DNA from 3 places in the Bacillus sp. GbtcB14 genome. Region 3 is predicted to be linked to each of the others. Evidence: riboswitches for the same ligand, from Rfam matches in the RefSeq annotation. Region 3 holds a riboswitch; each other region holds the start of a gene.
The links. A riboswitch is a leader RNA that binds a small molecule or an ion and turns the genes downstream of it on or off. The one in region 3 is predicted to bind S-adenosylmethionine.
Positions count from the first base shown of each region.

Region 1: linked by a shared signal. The riboswitch ahead of metK (methionine adenosyltransferase) and the one ahead of mtnK (S-methyl-5-thioribose kinase) in region 3 are both predicted to bind S-adenosylmethionine.
Region 2: linked by a shared signal. The riboswitch ahead of KVT31_RS13095 (methionine ABC transporter ATP-binding protein) and the one ahead of mtnK (S-methyl-5-thioribose kinase) in region 3 are both predicted to bind S-adenosylmethionine.

Region 1 is NZ_JAGXJT010000009.1:107,783-112,989, forward strand. Features, by position in the region: gene KVT31_RS23000 (ATP synthase subunit I) at 1-346, shown strand, start outside; gene KVT31_RS23005 (hypothetical protein) at 620-817, opposite strand; gene pckA (phosphoenolpyruvate carboxykinase (ATP)) at 1,110-2,696, opposite strand; SAM riboswitch class I at 2,925-3,046, shown strand; gene metK (methionine adenosyltransferase) at 3,216-4,415, shown strand; gene KVT31_RS23020 (hypothetical protein) at 4,457-4,636, opposite strand; gene KVT31_RS23025 (hypothetical protein) at 4,643-4,822, opposite strand; gene KVT31_RS23030 (MogA/MoaB family molybdenum cofactor biosynthesis protein) at 5,077-5,207, shown strand, end outside.
Region 2 is NZ_JAGXJT010000004.1:90,123-95,329, reverse strand. Features, by position in the region: gene gcvH (glycine cleavage system protein GcvH) at 25-408, shown strand; gene KVT31_RS13115 (hypothetical protein) at 535-705, opposite strand; gene KVT31_RS13110 (toprim domain-containing protein) at 995-1,339, shown strand; gene KVT31_RS13105 (thioredoxin family protein) at 1,343-1,651, shown strand; gene KVT31_RS13100 (hypothetical protein) at 1,806-2,150, shown strand; SAM riboswitch class I at 2,276-2,383, shown strand; gene KVT31_RS13095 (methionine ABC transporter ATP-binding protein) at 2,561-3,586, shown strand; gene KVT31_RS13090 (methionine ABC transporter permease) at 3,579-4,244, shown strand; gene metQ (methionine ABC transporter substrate-binding lipoprotein MetQ) at 4,268-5,080, shown strand; gene metQ (methionine ABC transporter substrate-binding lipoprotein MetQ) at 5,154-5,207, shown strand, end outside.
Region 3 is NZ_JAGXJT010000001.1:603,480-608,686, reverse strand. Features, by position in the region: gene KVT31_RS03320 (PadR family transcriptional regulator) at 1-78, opposite strand, end outside; gene KVT31_RS03315 (3-hydroxybutyrate dehydrogenase) at 188-964, shown strand; gene KVT31_RS03310 (YvrJ family protein) at 995-1,156, opposite strand; gene mtnA (S-methyl-5-thioribose-1-phosphate isomerase) at 1,224-2,285, opposite strand; gene mtnK (S-methyl-5-thioribose kinase) at 2,282-3,463, opposite strand; SAM riboswitch class I at 3,554-3,695, opposite strand; gene KVT31_RS03295 (carbon-nitrogen family hydrolase) at 3,767-4,546, opposite strand; gene KVT31_RS03290 (pyridoxal phosphate-dependent aminotransferase) at 4,646-5,207, shown strand, end outside.

The DNA.
Region 1 (5,207 bases), on a different contig from region 3:
GTATTATTTACTAGGTTTTCTTTTACTAGGGTGGATGTTAACTCCGTTTTCAGCTCATTTCCTAGGCGCTGGAATTGGACTTATCGTAAGTATGTATTGTGTTTGGCTTTTAGGAAGACGAATTGAGAAGCTTGGGGATAGTATCGTAAAGAAAACGAAAGCACCGACGCTCGGTATGTTTAATCGTTTTGCAGCTGCTATTTTGGGTGCTATTATTATGTACGAAATTGAGCACCATATGGTAATGTGGGCATTTGCAGTAGGGATTCTGGGTGGCTATTTCTTAATCGTTGTGAATTTAGGTTACTATAGTATGAAAGATGAGGAAGAATTAACGAAGAGCTAAAAAGATAAAAAAACTCTTTTAGATGGAATAGAGGATCCAGCGACGTATAGAAGCGGTCAGGGCCTATTTAGCCCCATGCGGTGTGAAACCAGAGGGATGTAATGAGTAGGGATATAATTTATATGTTCGAAGCCGTGATTTGTATATATGAAAATTTGGTTATTTAAATTGAAAATTGGCTTACTCTGGAATAAGGGATACGGCGGATAGTACAACAGGAAGCGAAACTTTGCATAAAATACAGGTTTCTGCTTCCACTAAGTTAACATGAAATCACGTATTAGTATGACTTTTTGGTTCTTTAAAAAAGTTAGATACAATACAACAAACTATTCCGGTAATTAGAATAATGTATTTTATCGTTTCACTTGTATGCTCAAAGAAATTAACGTTAAGCATCACAAGTCCCCAAAACATTTGAATGGCTCCATAACTGAATAATATTTTTCCTGTACGAGAAAAATTGTTCATAGCCCTCTTCCTTTCCTATATATGTAAATTTTATCACAAAAAACTTTAAAACGAATGATTATAAAATGAATTTTCTGTGATTTCATGAGCTAAGTCACAGATGAAGAGATTAAAATTGTACTTTATATAAGATATAGAAAGAAGCTTACGTCAAAAACGTAAGCTTCTTTTTTATGTAAGTGTGTGTAACCGTTAAGCCGCATTGGGTTTTGTCGGTGAGTACGCGAAACTTTACGGTTACACGGCACTTATTCATATGAGTAAAAGGGTTATTCCAACAGAAAGTTTGTACTTAAGCGATTGGACCACCTAAGTTAATAATATCTTCCGAAACGCTGTCGAACTTTTTGAAGTTCTCTTTGAATTCGCTCGCAAGCTCGATTGCTTTTGCTTTATAAGCAGCTTTATCAGCCCAAGTTTGTTCAGGCATTAATACTTCATCAGGTACACCTGGTACGTGAAGTGGAACTTCAAGACCGAAGATGTCATGTTTAGCTGTTTCAGTTTTCGCAAGTTCGCCGCTTAATGCTGCTTGAATCATTGCACGAGTGTAACCTAAGTTCATACGTTTACCAATGCCGTATTCGCCACCAGTCCAGCCAGTGTTTACTAAGAATACTTTTGCATCGTGTTTCTCGATTTTTTCACCAAGCATTTCAGCATAGCGAGATGCATCAAGTGGTAAGAATGGTGAACCGAAGCAAGTTGAGAATGTTGCTTGCGGAGATGTAACGCCGCGCTCTGTTCCTGCTAGTTTACTAGTGTAACCACTTAAGAAATGATACATAGCTTGTTCTTTTGATAACTTACTGATTGGAGGCAATACGCCAGATGCATCAGCAGTTAAGAAAATGATTGTATTTGGGTGTCCAGCAACACTTGGCAGTACGATATTGTCGATCGCATGCATAGGGTATGCAGCACGAGTATTTTCTGTTAAAGTAGTATCGTTATAGTCTGCGATACGCGTTTGGTTATTAATGATAACGTTTTCTAAAACAGATCCAAATTTGATTGCATCGAAAATTTGTGGTTCTTTCTCGTGAGAAAGGTTTACACATTTTGCGTAGCAACCGCCTTCAATATTGAATACACCGTTATCAGACCAACCATGCTCATCATCACCGATTAATTTACGGTGTGGATCAGCAGATAATGTCGTTTTACCTGTTCCAGATAAACCGAAGAATAGTGCTACGTCGCCTTCTTCACCTACGTTTGCAGAGCAATGCATAGAAAGAATATCTTGTTCAGGTAGTAAGAAGTTCATAATAGAGAAGATTGATTTTTTCATTTCTCCAGCGTATTCTGTACCACCAATTAGTACGATACGTTTTTCGAATGAAACCATAATGAATGCTTCAGAGTTTGTACCGTCAACAGCTGGATCTGCTTTGAAATTCGGTGCAGAAACAATTGTGAACTCTGATTCATGAGTTGTTAATTCTTCTTCAGTTGGACGAATGAATAATTGATGTACAAATAAATTGTGCCATGCATATTCGTTAATAACTTGAATTGGTAGGCGGTAATTGCGGTCAGCGCCTGCAAATCCATTGAAGACGAATAACTCTTCTTTTTCTTTTAAGTATTCTAAAACTTTAGTATATAATTTATTAAAATGTTCTTCAGAAATCGGTTGATTCACTGCTCCCCAAGCAATTTTGTCAGCAACCGATGCTTCTTTCACAATAAATTTATCTTTAGGAGAACGTCCTGTATATTTTCCTGTTGAAGCAGAAACGGCACCAGTAGAAGTTAATTTCCCTTCATTTCGCATTAATACTTTTTCCACTAATTGCGGAACACTTAGTTGAATCTGTGCATTGCTTCCGTTCAATAATTCGTGTAAACCAATTTGGACATTCACAGTACTCATATTTATATACCATCCTTTTCATTTAATGAAATATTTCTCGTAATCCCCAACAAGAGTATAACACAATTATATAAATAATGTATACTATTTATTTCTTTTTGTTTGTGTGCATGCATTATTTCCTTATTAATATTTCATTCCAGGCGTATTGAGAAAAACTTTCAGGAAAATGTGAATATTAATTGACAAATGAATATCATTTCTTTAGTATAGGTTGGGACGGATACTCTCTTATCCCGAGCTGGCGGAGGGACAGGCCCGATGAAGCCCAGCAACCTCACTTGTAGTGGTAAATACAGGTGAATAGGTGCTAAAACCTGTGCGAGGCTAACGGTCTCGAACGATAAGAGCAAAGGGCAAAAAGCAGTATGCAAGTAGCAAATTAAACCTTTCCTCTATGTAAAGTAGGAAAGGTTTTTCTGTATGCTTGTGTGGGAGAATAAATGTATGTCGCAGTTTGTGGCAAATTAAGGATGAGTTCCGTACAATATATACAATTACTGTAGGGAGGTTTACCACATGACAAAAAAACGTCATCTGTTCACATCTGAGTCTGTAACTGAAGGACATCCAGATAAAATTTGTGACCAAATTTCTGATTCAATTTTAGATGCGATCTTATCAAAGGACGCTAATGCACGTGTAGCTTGTGAAACAACTGTAACAACTGGTTTAGTATTGGTAGCGGGGGAAATTACGACTTCTACTTACGTAGATATTCCAAAAATCGTTCGTGAAACAATTCAAGGCATTGGTTACACACGCGCAAAATACGGATTCGATGCAGAAACTTGTGCAGTTTTAACATCTATCGATGAGCAATCTGCTGACATCGCTATGGGTGTTGACCAAGCGCTAGAAGCACGCGAAGGTCTAATGACTGACGCTGAGATTGAGGCAATTGGTGCAGGAGACCAAGGTTTAATGTTTGGCTTCGCATGTAATGAAACACAAGAATTAATGCCACTTCCAATCTCGCTTGCTCACAAATTAGCTCGCCGTTTAACTGAAGTACGTAAAGATGACACATTATCATACTTACGTCCGGACGGAAAAACGCAAGTTACAGTTGAGTATGATGAAAATGGTAAACCTGTACGTGTAGATACAATCGTAATTTCTACACAGCATCATCCAGATGTTACATGGGAAGAAATCGATCGCGATTTAAAAGAGCATGTAATTAAAGCTGTAGTTCCAGCAGAATTAATGGATGGAGAAACGAAATTCTTCATTAACCCAACTGGCCGCTTCGTAATTGGTGGACCACAAGGTGATGCTGGTTTAACAGGACGTAAAATCATCGTTGATACTTATGGTGGATACGCTCGCCACGGCGGCGGTGCATTCTCTGGTAAAGATGCAACAAAAGTTGACCGCTCTGCAGCATATGCAGCTCGTTATGTTGCGAAAAACATCGTAGCAGCTGGTCTTGCTGATAAAGCAGAAGTACAACTTGCGTACGCAATTGGTGTAGCACAACCAGTATCAATTTCAGTTGATACATTCGGCACTGGTAAAGTATCTGAAGACGTACTAGTAGAACTAGTTCGTAACAACTTCGATCTTCGCCCAGCTGGTATTATTAAAATGCTAGACTTACGTCGCCCAATTTACAAACAAACAGCAGCTTACGGCCACTTCGGACGTACTGATGTAGATCTATCATGGGAACGTACAGACAAAGCTGCAGCTTTAAAAGAGCAAGCTGGTCTATAATATATGAAAAAAAGCTTTGCGCGGTGAGCGCAAAGCTTTTTTTATTTCGTTTTATTTATGATTTGGATGCATGAGTTGCAATACACTTCTCCGTCTAGCTCAATATACTTTTTCATATTCGTCATTCCGCTTGCCGGAAATGGCATATGAATCCATGCTTTTTCATACGTTTGTATTTCCTTTTTACATGATTTACAAATTGTCGGTTTCTTACGGAACATATGCAATCATTCCTTTATTTGACGTGCTTTTCCTGCGCACAATGCACTGCATAGTAAAAAGAGTGTTGCGAATATAATGCTTATTAATGTAGCATATGGAATCGCGCCTTTTAGCGAAAAACCGACAGTAATGGAAGCGACGAATAAGAGGATGAATGTTGTTGTTAATTTTTTATAAAGTTCCATAATATGTATACCTCCGATTTATTTGGTAGTGCAATTTTAAAAGCTGAACTCTACTATGTAGAAAATATAAGAAAAGTTAAAGGTTAGCTAATGATGTGAAGTCTAGGGGGGATAAGAAAGGATGTTTCCATTTTCCTTTTTGTGGATTATTATACTTATATTGTATCATGATGCATCATCAGCTTCATACAAAATTGTGTAAAGATATGTATGATAAAATGAAGAAAAGCCTTGAGGAAAGGAAAGATGAAAAAATGAGCGTAACTGAACATAAGAAACAAGCGCCAAAAGAAGTGCGTTGCAAGATCGTAACAATTTCCGATACACGTACGGAAGAAACAGATAAGAGCGGACAACTATTACATGAATTGTTAAAAGAAGCAGG
Region 2 (5,207 bases), on a different contig from region 3:
AATACATTCACTGGAGGTACAGTCATGAGCATTCCAAATAATTTACGTTACTCTGAAGAACACGAATGGGTAAAAACTGAAGGTAATGAAGTTGTTATCGGTATTACTCACTTTGCACAAGGTGAGCTAGGCGATATCGTATTCGTTGAACTTCCTGAAGTAGGTGCAACAATCGAAGCTGACGAGCCATTCGGAAGCGTAGAATCTGTTAAAACAGTTTCTGAGTTATACGCACCTGTAAGTGGTAAAGTTGTAGCAGTAAACGAAGAATTAAGTGACCAACCAGAACTAGTTAACGAATCTCCATACGAAGGTGCATGGATGGTTAAAGTTGAACTTTCTGATGCAAGCCAAGTTGAGAAGTTATTAACTGCAGAAAAATATGCAGAAATGACAAACCAAGACTAATTATAGTCGACTGAAGGACAGCCTTTGTGCTGTCCTTTTTTATTTTGTGTAAAATAATGAACATAGAATCATATACTAATTATCGTGTAGGAGAACGTTTTTTGAAAAAATTTTTCGTTTAAGTGTTTATTGTCCAGCTCCAGCGGCTAGATTGTTCGGTGGTTTCGCTTCTTCCTGCAAGGCAAAAAGCGCCTTTACGTCAGAAGCTCCATCCTCCTCACAATCTGAACGAGCCGCTTGCGCTTTTCTTTGTCTAGCTCCACCTCCTAGCCCTTCATGTCTAAGAACCTTCCGCACGAGAAGATAAAAAGCGTCTTCTGTGCGAAAGAACCTTAGCCAACAGGGCTAAGCAGTCGGTTCCGCTTTTCTTTATTGTCCAGCTTCAGCGGCTAGATTGTTCGGTGGCTTCGCTTCTTCCTGCAAGGCAAAAAGCGCCTCTACGTCAGAAGCTCCATCCCCCTCGCAATCTGAACAAGCCGCTTGCGCTTTTCTTTTGCAAAAATAAACAGGAAACAACATGAAAATAACGAATATACTATATACTAAGTTAAAGGTTGTATAGTATATGGTGATCGGGTGATGACATATGATTTATGTAGAAAAAGTCATTATTGTAGAAGGTAAATCAGACAGAAGAAAGATTGAATCTATTATTCGTGAACCAGTGGAAATTGTCTGTACAAATGGTACAATTGGTTTGTCGAAAATGGATGAGCTCATTGATCAGTTTTTTGATAAGGAAGTGTATGTACTAGTGGATGCTGATGATGCTGGAGAAAAGTTAAGGAAACAATTTCGAAAAGAATTTCCGCAAGCAGAGCATATTTATATTGATCGCTCGTACCGAGAAGTGGCAACTGCGCCATCTTCACACTTAGCAAATGTATTATGGGGAGCTGACATTGACGTTTATACAGAATATTTACGGTAAGGAATGATAGAAGTGATTGATTGGACAGGAGCCGAAGCTACAGCCCTAATAGAGAACGAAGAAAAAACAGTGTTATATGTATATACTCCAATGTGTGGAACATGCCAATTAGCAAAAAAGATGTTAACAGTCGTTGAGATGACAATTGAAGACCTCCAAATTGGAATGTTAGATTTAAATTATGCTCCGCATTTAGCGAAAGAGTATGGAATCGAAAGTGTACCGTGTTTACTTGTTTTTGAAAATGGGACACTCATGAAGAAGATATATGCATTTCATTCGGTTGAATATTTATATACGGAATTAAAGTAGGCGGCAAAGTTTTTGCCGCCTCGACATATTTCTTGGGAAATATGTCGAGATGCAGGATGATTACAGTATTTGTCGAGCGAAAGTAACAGGATTGCTCTTTAGTGAGAGGGAATGGTATGTGTAATAGAAAGTGATATGAAGGATGTGATTTAGGATGAAATTATATTCTTTGCTGCAATCATTTGTAAATTACGCTAATGGTCAATATCATTTAGAGCCGCTTTTAAGACAAGGAGAAAAAACTGTTAATTTCCGCTTTGGAGATGAAAGTTGTTCGCTACAAATTTCAAGAGATTATATAGAGCTGCTACATGAGGAAAGAGGAACGGAGCAAATCGTTTGTGTAGATGAGGAAGATGTAAAACAATTGGTGAACGGCAATGTACGATTGCAAATGTTAATGAACGATGGACGTGTACAATATTCGGGAACGTATCGAACGATGCTATTAGTTGAATCGATGTTTCATATATGCAAGCCGATGTCAGTGGGTGCTTAAAAGTCTGAAGTTTCTTTTTTTACGAAAATTTCTGTTGACATGGTGTGTGGATATTGATACAATTCAATTCATAAAATATAGACAATTTCATAAATTACAAATCAGACGAAAATGTAATCTGATTTCTCTTATCAAGAGAGGTGGAGGGACTGTGCCCTGTGAAGCCCGGCAACCGTCAACTTATGTTGAAATGGTGCCAATTCCTGCAAAGCAAATGCTTTGAGAGATGAGAGAGAGGGATAATGTTGTTATATACGCATAAAAACCTTTCTGCTTCTCTAAAGCGGAAAGGTTTTTTTGTTGTTTGAATGTGGAGGACATTCAAATAATAAAAGTAATGATAATGGTGGACTACACGCATCAAAAATAAAAAATTGCGGAGTATGTTCAAACAAAAAGGGGTGAACATCATGATTTTATTAGAAAATGTAAAGAAAATATATAAAGCAAAAAGCGGTGATGTCACTGCTGTAGATAATGCCAATTTAAAAATAGACAAAGGCGAAATATTTGGTGTTATCGGATATAGTGGCGCTGGGAAAAGTTCGTTAATCAGATTATTCAATCAGCTAGAGAAACCAACTTCAGGCCAAATTACAATCGCAAATCGTGTCATTTCAGCTATTACAGGAAGTGAACTTCGTAAGGCAAGGCAAGAAATCGGAATGATTTTTCAGCATTTCAACTTACTTTGGTCACGAACTGTACGTGAAAATATCGAATTCCCACTTGAAATTGCAGGTGTTGATAAGGCGAAGAGAAGAAAACGTGTAGATGAGTTAATTCATCTTGTGGGATTAGAAGGAAGAGGAGACGCGTATCCATCTCAGCTGAGCGGAGGACAAAAGCAACGCGTTGGTATTGCAAGAGCATTAGCTAACAACCCACAAGTGCTTTTATGTGATGAAGCGACATCAGCTTTGGATCCAGAAACGACGGATCAAATTTTAGATTTATTATTAGATATTAATAAGCGTCTCGGTTTAACAATTGTACTCATTACACACGAGATGCACGTGATTCGAAAGATTTGTAATCGAGTGGCCGTAATGGAGAAAGGAAAGATTGTAGAAACGGGTCCAGTACTTGATGTATTCCGCAATCCACAGAAAGACATTACGAAACGATTTGTACAGCAGTTAACGGATTCTGAAGATACAAATGAAACGATTGAAAGTTTAATTGAAAAGTATCCAGATGGTAAAGTAGTTCGTTTGCAGTTTATCGGTGAAGCTGTAGAAAGACCAGTACTTCAAAGATTAATGCAACGCAGTGATATAGAAGTTAGCATTTTGCAAGGAAACATCGCCCAAACAAATAACGGCTCTTACGGTAGTTTAGTTGTTCATTTAAATGGTGAGGAAACAGCGATTCAGCAAGCAATAGAGGGAATACATCAAGATCAAGTAGAGCTGGAGGTGATTGCACATGGATAAGTTACTCACAAATGTCGATTGGAATCAAATGTTAGAAGCAACTGGTGAAACGTTATATATGACGGCAATCGCAGCTCTTGCCACATTTGTTTTAGGACTAATTTTAGGATTGTTACTCTTTATGACAGCGAAAGATAATTTATGGGAAAACAAAGCGATTAACACGGGGATTGGAGCATTCGTAAACATTTTCCGCTCGATACCGTTCATCATTTTAATCATTTTATTAATCCCATTCACAAAGATTCTGCTTGGAACAATTCTTGGAGCGAGTGCAGCACTTCCAGCTTTAATTATTGGAGCGGCACCGTTTTATGCAAGAATGGTTGAAATTGCGCTTCGTGAAATTGATAAAGGTGTAATTGAAGCTTCAAAAGCAATGGGAGCAAAAACAAGCACAATTATTTTGAAAGTGTTAATTCCAGAATCGTTACCAGCATTAGTATCTGGTATTACGGTTACGACAATTGCTTTAGTAGGCTATACAGCAATGGCGGGAGTTGTTGGTGCTGGTGGCCTTGGAACACTTGCTTATTTAGAAGGATTCCAGCGAGGAAATAACGATGTAACAATCGTTGCGACAATTTGTGTATTACTAGTTGTATTTTTCATTCAGTGGATTGGTGATAGTTTAACGACTCGAATAGATAAACGATAATAAAAAATGGGAGGATGTTTCAAATGAAAAAATTATTACTTACAGCACTTATTTCAACTTCAATTTTTGGGTTAGCTGCTTGTGGCGGGAAAGATAAAGATGAAAAGAAACTTGTTGTTGGGGCTTCTAACGTACCGCATGCTGTTATTTTAGAAAAGGCTAAACCGTTACTTGAGAAAAAAGGAATTGAGTTAGAAATTAAAAAATTCCAAGACTACGTATTACCAAATAAATCGTTAGCGGATAAGGATTTAGACGCAAACTACTTCCAGCACATTCCGTATTTAGAAAAAGAGATTAAAGATAAAAAGTATGACTTTGAAGTGGCAGGGAAAATTCATTTAGAACCGATTGGTGTATACTCTCAAAAATATAAGAGTTTAAAAGAACTTCCGGACGGAGCAACAATTATTATGAGTAATTCTGTTGCTGACCACGGGCGTGGCCTAGCAATTTTACAAAAAGAAGGCATTTTAAAAATTAAAGACGGACTAGATCCGGTTAAAGCAACTCCAAAAGATATCGCGGATAATCCGAAAAACTTAAAATTCAAAACGGATATTGAGCCTGGTTTATTACCACAAGTGTATAACAATAAAGAAGGCGACGCTGTTTTAATTAACTCGAACTATGCAATTGATGCGAAATTAAATCCAGAAAAAGATGCAATTGCAATTGAAGGTAACGATTCACCGTACGCAAACGTAGTAGCTGTTCGTAAAGGTGATAAAGATAAGAAAGAGATCAAGGCTCTTGTAGAAGTATTACATTCTAAAGAAATTGAAGACTTTATTAACAAAGAATATAAAGGGGCAGTTGTTCCTGTAAAAGAATAATTGCTGAAAAGGGCTGGTCTGATGCCAGCTCTTTTTCATAACTACATAACTATTGGGGAGAAGGGGACATCATATGAAAAAGATTCTATTGTCAGTTGTTACAGCGCTGTCTGTATTTACATTAGCT
Region 3 (5,207 bases):
ACCGTATATTTCACCCTCAGAAATAATAGCAAGTAAGCATCCTTCTAAAATCCCTTTCAACATTTGACTTGTCGACATAATTCAAATCCTCCTAACGATATTTTTTCCAAATGTTTGCAGGAATTTCATTATAACCTCTCTAAATAGAGCACTATGAAAACTTTATTATGAAGGGATGTTTTTCATCATGGTTACAAATCGAGTTGTCTTTTTAACAGGTGCTGCGAGTGGTATTGGATATGAAATGGGAAGTGCTTTTGCAAAAGAAGGTGCAAAAGTTGTGATTACTGATCGTCTTGAAGAACGTGCGAAAGAAGCTGCTGAACAATTACAAAATGAAGGTTTTCAAGCTATCGGTTTAAAATGTGACGTTACATCTGAAGAGGAAATTACAGCATCAATTTCTCAAACAGTTAGTCATTTCGGTTCATTACATATATTAATTAACAACGCAGGAATGCAACACGTTTCACCCATTGAAGACTTTCCAACTGAAAAGTTTGAGCTACTAATTCAAATTATGCAAATTGCTCCGTTTATCGCAATTAAGCATGCCTTTCCGATTATGAAACAACAAAAATATGGTCGTATTATTAATGTCGCTTCTATTAACGGCCTTGTCGGGTTTGCTGGAAAAGCTGCCTACAATAGTGCAAAACATGGCGTAATTGGATTAACAAAAGTTGCCGCTTTAGAAGGTGCTACGCATGGTATTACTGTTAATGCCCTTTGCCCTGGTTATGTCGATACCCCTCTTGTACGTAATCAACTACAAGACTTAGCTACTACACGAAATGTACCACTTGAAAATGTTTTAGAAGATGTTATTTATCCACTCGTCCCACAAAAGCGCTTATTACAAGTACAAGAAATCGCTGATTATGCTATGTTTTTAGCGAGTGAAAAAGCTAAAGGTATAACTGGTCAAGCTGTCGTTATCGATGGTGGCTATACTGCTCAATAAAAAATAAAGTTTGCTCAAGAAGAGCAAACTTTATTTTTTATCGCGAGGATCTTCGTACTTTAGTAATTGCCGCGGGAACTTCTCAATTGCAACAATTACCCCCTCTAATTTACTTTCAATACGGTGGAGTAAATATAATGTTACAACAATTGGAAACCCTACATTACCTATCATCTTGATCCACTCTTCCATCCTCTTCTCCTCCTTTCATTATATAAGTAAGAGAAAACAATGCATTTAGGCATAAAAAAACAAGCTATTATGTATTAGCCTGTTTTTCAAATAATGATGCAATTTCTCGTTTATAATCCCCGCTTATAATACCTTTCTCAGTAATAATTCCTGTAATTAATTCGTTCGGTGTTACGTCAAATGCAGGGTTATAAACATTCGTTCCGATTGGTGCTACTTGTTTTCCAAAGATTTTCGTAACTTCTGTTTCATCTCTTTCTTCAATAATTATTTCGGCTCCAGTTTCTTTCCTAACATCAAATGTTGACAGTGGCGCAGCAACATAAAATGGGATATCAAAGTGCTTTGCTAAAATAGCTAAATTCATTGTCCCTATTTTATTTGCCGTATCTCCATTTGCGACAATTCGATCCGCCCCTACAATAATTGCATTTATTTCTTTCGTTTGAATAGCATGAGCTGCAGTATTATCTGTAATAAGGGTCACATCAATATTTGCTTGCTTCAATTCCCAGGTCGTTAAGCGACCACCTTGTAAAACTGGTCTCGTTTCACACGCATATGCATGTAAACGCACACCTTTCTCTTTTCCAATATAAAAGGGAGCTAATGCAGTTCCATATCTGGCAGTTGCGATACTTCCAGCGTTACAGATTGTTAAAATATTATCGCCATCTTTAAAACATGTTAACGCATATTCCCCAATATTTCGGCACACCTCTTCATCTTCCTGCTGAATGCGAAGCGCTTCTTCTTCTAATGTTTTTTGTGCTTCTTTTATTGTAGTAATCTCTCGAATAGATTCTCTCATACGATCAATTGCCCAAAATAAATTTACTGCTGTCGGGCGTGACGTTCCTAAATAATTACAATCTCTATTAAACTTCTTTTGAAATTCTTCAATATGTACAGTGTTATATTTTTTTGATGCAAGCGCCAAACCAAATGCAGCTACAATTCCAATTGCAGGCGCTCCTCGTACTTCTAACATTACGATGCTTTTCCAAACCTCTTCAATAGTCGTCAATGTTTTGTATTCTGTGCTATGCGGCAATTTTGTTTGATTTAATACAGCAATTGCATCACCTTTCCAGCTTACAGATCTCGGAACAGTAACAATTGTACTCACGCTTTTACGCCCCCTGAAACTGTCTGTTGAAATAATGTTCGAAACAGTTGAATATCAGCACTTTTAGATTCATATTTTATTAGTTCTTTACCTAAGGATAGCGCTTGTTTCTTAGCTTGAATTCTTGTTTCTTTATTTTCTATTTCATCTAAATCTGCTACATGAGCTAAACCAATTGTTCTACGAATCAGTTCACATCCGGCAAATCCAACTGCATCAGTAAAGATATTTTGCAAAATAATTGGTAACCATTGTTTTTCTTTCGTATATGCTTCTACACCTTCTCCAATCCATAACTTTGTAAAAGTCTCTACAAAATAACTCCACGTCTTTTCTATATGGAAAAATAGTACACTTCTTTTTTCTTCTTCTCTAGATAAAGCATTTAATAATAGATTTGCAATAAATTGACCTATGTCAAATCCAAATGGGCCATATGTCGCAAATTCTGGATCAATCACTTTCGTTTCAGAAGGTGACGAAAAAATACTACCAGTATGTAAATCACCATGAATAAGAGTTTCTTTTCTTGTTAAGAACTTATATTTATATTGTGCTACTTTTAGTTTTAAAGTTTTATCACTCCAAAGTTCATCAACCACGAGTTGTAAATCTGGCTCATAATCATTTGTATCATAATGTCCAAACGGATCTGTAAACACTAAATCCTCTGTAATTTTACAAAGGTCCGGATTTACAAAGGTACCTTCTAGTACCCTCTTCTCTTCTGACTGTAAACCAAAATCTGAAGTGTAAAATAAAACATGTGCTAGAAAACGGCCGATATGCTGGGATAAAAGCGGATATTCTTCTCCGTCTATTAATCCTTTTCTTGTAATTGTTAGTCTTGATAAGTCTTCTATTACCGTTATCGCTAACTCTTCATCATGACTGTACACTACTGGAACATAATCCGGTACATACTGCGCAAAAATTTGTAAGGCCTTGCTTTCAATCGTTGCTCTTTTTATAGACAATGGCCAGCTTTCACCAACTACTTTCGCATAAGGCAGTGCTTGTTTTATTATAATTGATTTCTCTCCATCCTCTAATTTGAACACGTAATTTAAGTTTCCGTCTCCAATTTCATGACAAACGACATTTGCCTTCGCTTCAAAATAGCCATGATCTTTCGCATATTGTACAGCTGTTATTTCTGTTAATGAATAATATCCCATCGTCTTCTCCCCCTTTTTAAATTCAGAGGTTTTTCTAACATAGAAAAACCTCTTTCCACTAAGAAAGAGGTTTGAAGTTTATCTTCTCCCCTCTTATCTGCCAGAAAGTTTTACTTTCTGCTGGAATTAGCACCGTGCCTTTTGGCGTAATAAACGCCCCATTTCACAATGGTATTACGGTCGGTTGCTGGGCTTCATCGGGCCAAATCCCTCCACCTGCTCTTGATAAGAGTTGTATAATTTTTTGAATTTTTAACTTTATGTTGAAGACTATACCAAGAATAAAAATCACTTGTCAACATTTTATTTGTATAATTCTGGACGGCGATCCGCAAAAACTGGAATTCCTTTACGTACTTCTTTAATTTTCTCGAATTCAAGCTCTCCAAATAAAATTGATTCCTCTTCATTCGCCTCTACTACAACTTCACCCCAAGGGTCCACAATTAAAGAATGACCCGCAAATACATTATTTGGATCCTTTCCTGCTCTATTACACGCAACAACATAACACTGATTTTCAACTGCTCTTGCTTGCAATAGCAAACGCCAATGTGCTAAACGAGCTAATGGCCATTCTGCTACAACAAATAATACTTTTGCCCCTTTAGCAGTATGGACACGCATCCACTCTGGAAAACGAATATCATAACAAATTGTTCCAGCACATTCAACATCATCTAGCTTAAATTCGCCCGTACTATTACCAGCTATTAAATATTTATGTTCATCCATAAGCTGAAATAAATGTACTTTACTATATTCGTTGACTAGCTGTCCTTCATTATTTACAACATACATCGTATTTGTAACGCCTTGCTCCATTTGCTTCGCTATAGAACCACCGACAATATGTACACCATATTGTTTCGACCACTCTTTCAGCTTTTCTTTCGTTTCTAATCCATCCCTATCTGCAATTTCAGAAAGCCTAGTTAAATCATATCCTGTTGTCCACAGTTCTGGTAAGACAATAACATCGGGTCTTTCTTTCATTGCTTCACTTATTTTATTTTTAGCATTCTCAATATTTTTTTCTACATCTCCAAAGACAATATCCATTTGAATACATGCGACTTTCATTTTGTCAGCCCCATTCTTAATTTTTTTCTTTACAAAATACTGGAAAGATTATATCATTTGTCACTAGAATTGTAACAACTTTCAAAAGAGGTGGAAAGTATGAAATTATTTCAACCTTCTGAGATAGTAACATCATTGCCAACACAATTTTTTGCTTCACTTGTTGCAAAAGTTAACAAAGTCGTTGCAGCAGGTCACGATGTTATTAATCTAGGACAAGGTAATCCAGATCAACCAACACCACAGCATATCGTAAAAGCTTTACAAGACGCTGCTGAAAAGGCCATTCATCATAAATACCCGCCATTTCGTGGACATGAAAGTTTAAAAGAAGCTGTGGCAACATTCTATAAACGTGAATACGGCGTCGAATTAAATCCAAAAACAGAAGTTGCTATTTTGTTTGGCGGAAAGGCTGGATTAGTAGAATTACCAATTTGTTTTACAAACCCTGGTGATACCATTCTCGTTCCAGATCCAGGATATCCAGATTATTTATCGGGAGTTGCTTTAGCAAAAGCACAATTTGAAACAATGCCGCTACTTGCAGAAAATAATTTTTTACCGGATTATACGAAAATTGATGACACTATCGCTGAGCGGGCAAAGTTAATGTTTTTAAATTACCCAAACAATCCTACTGGTGCTACTGCATCAAAAG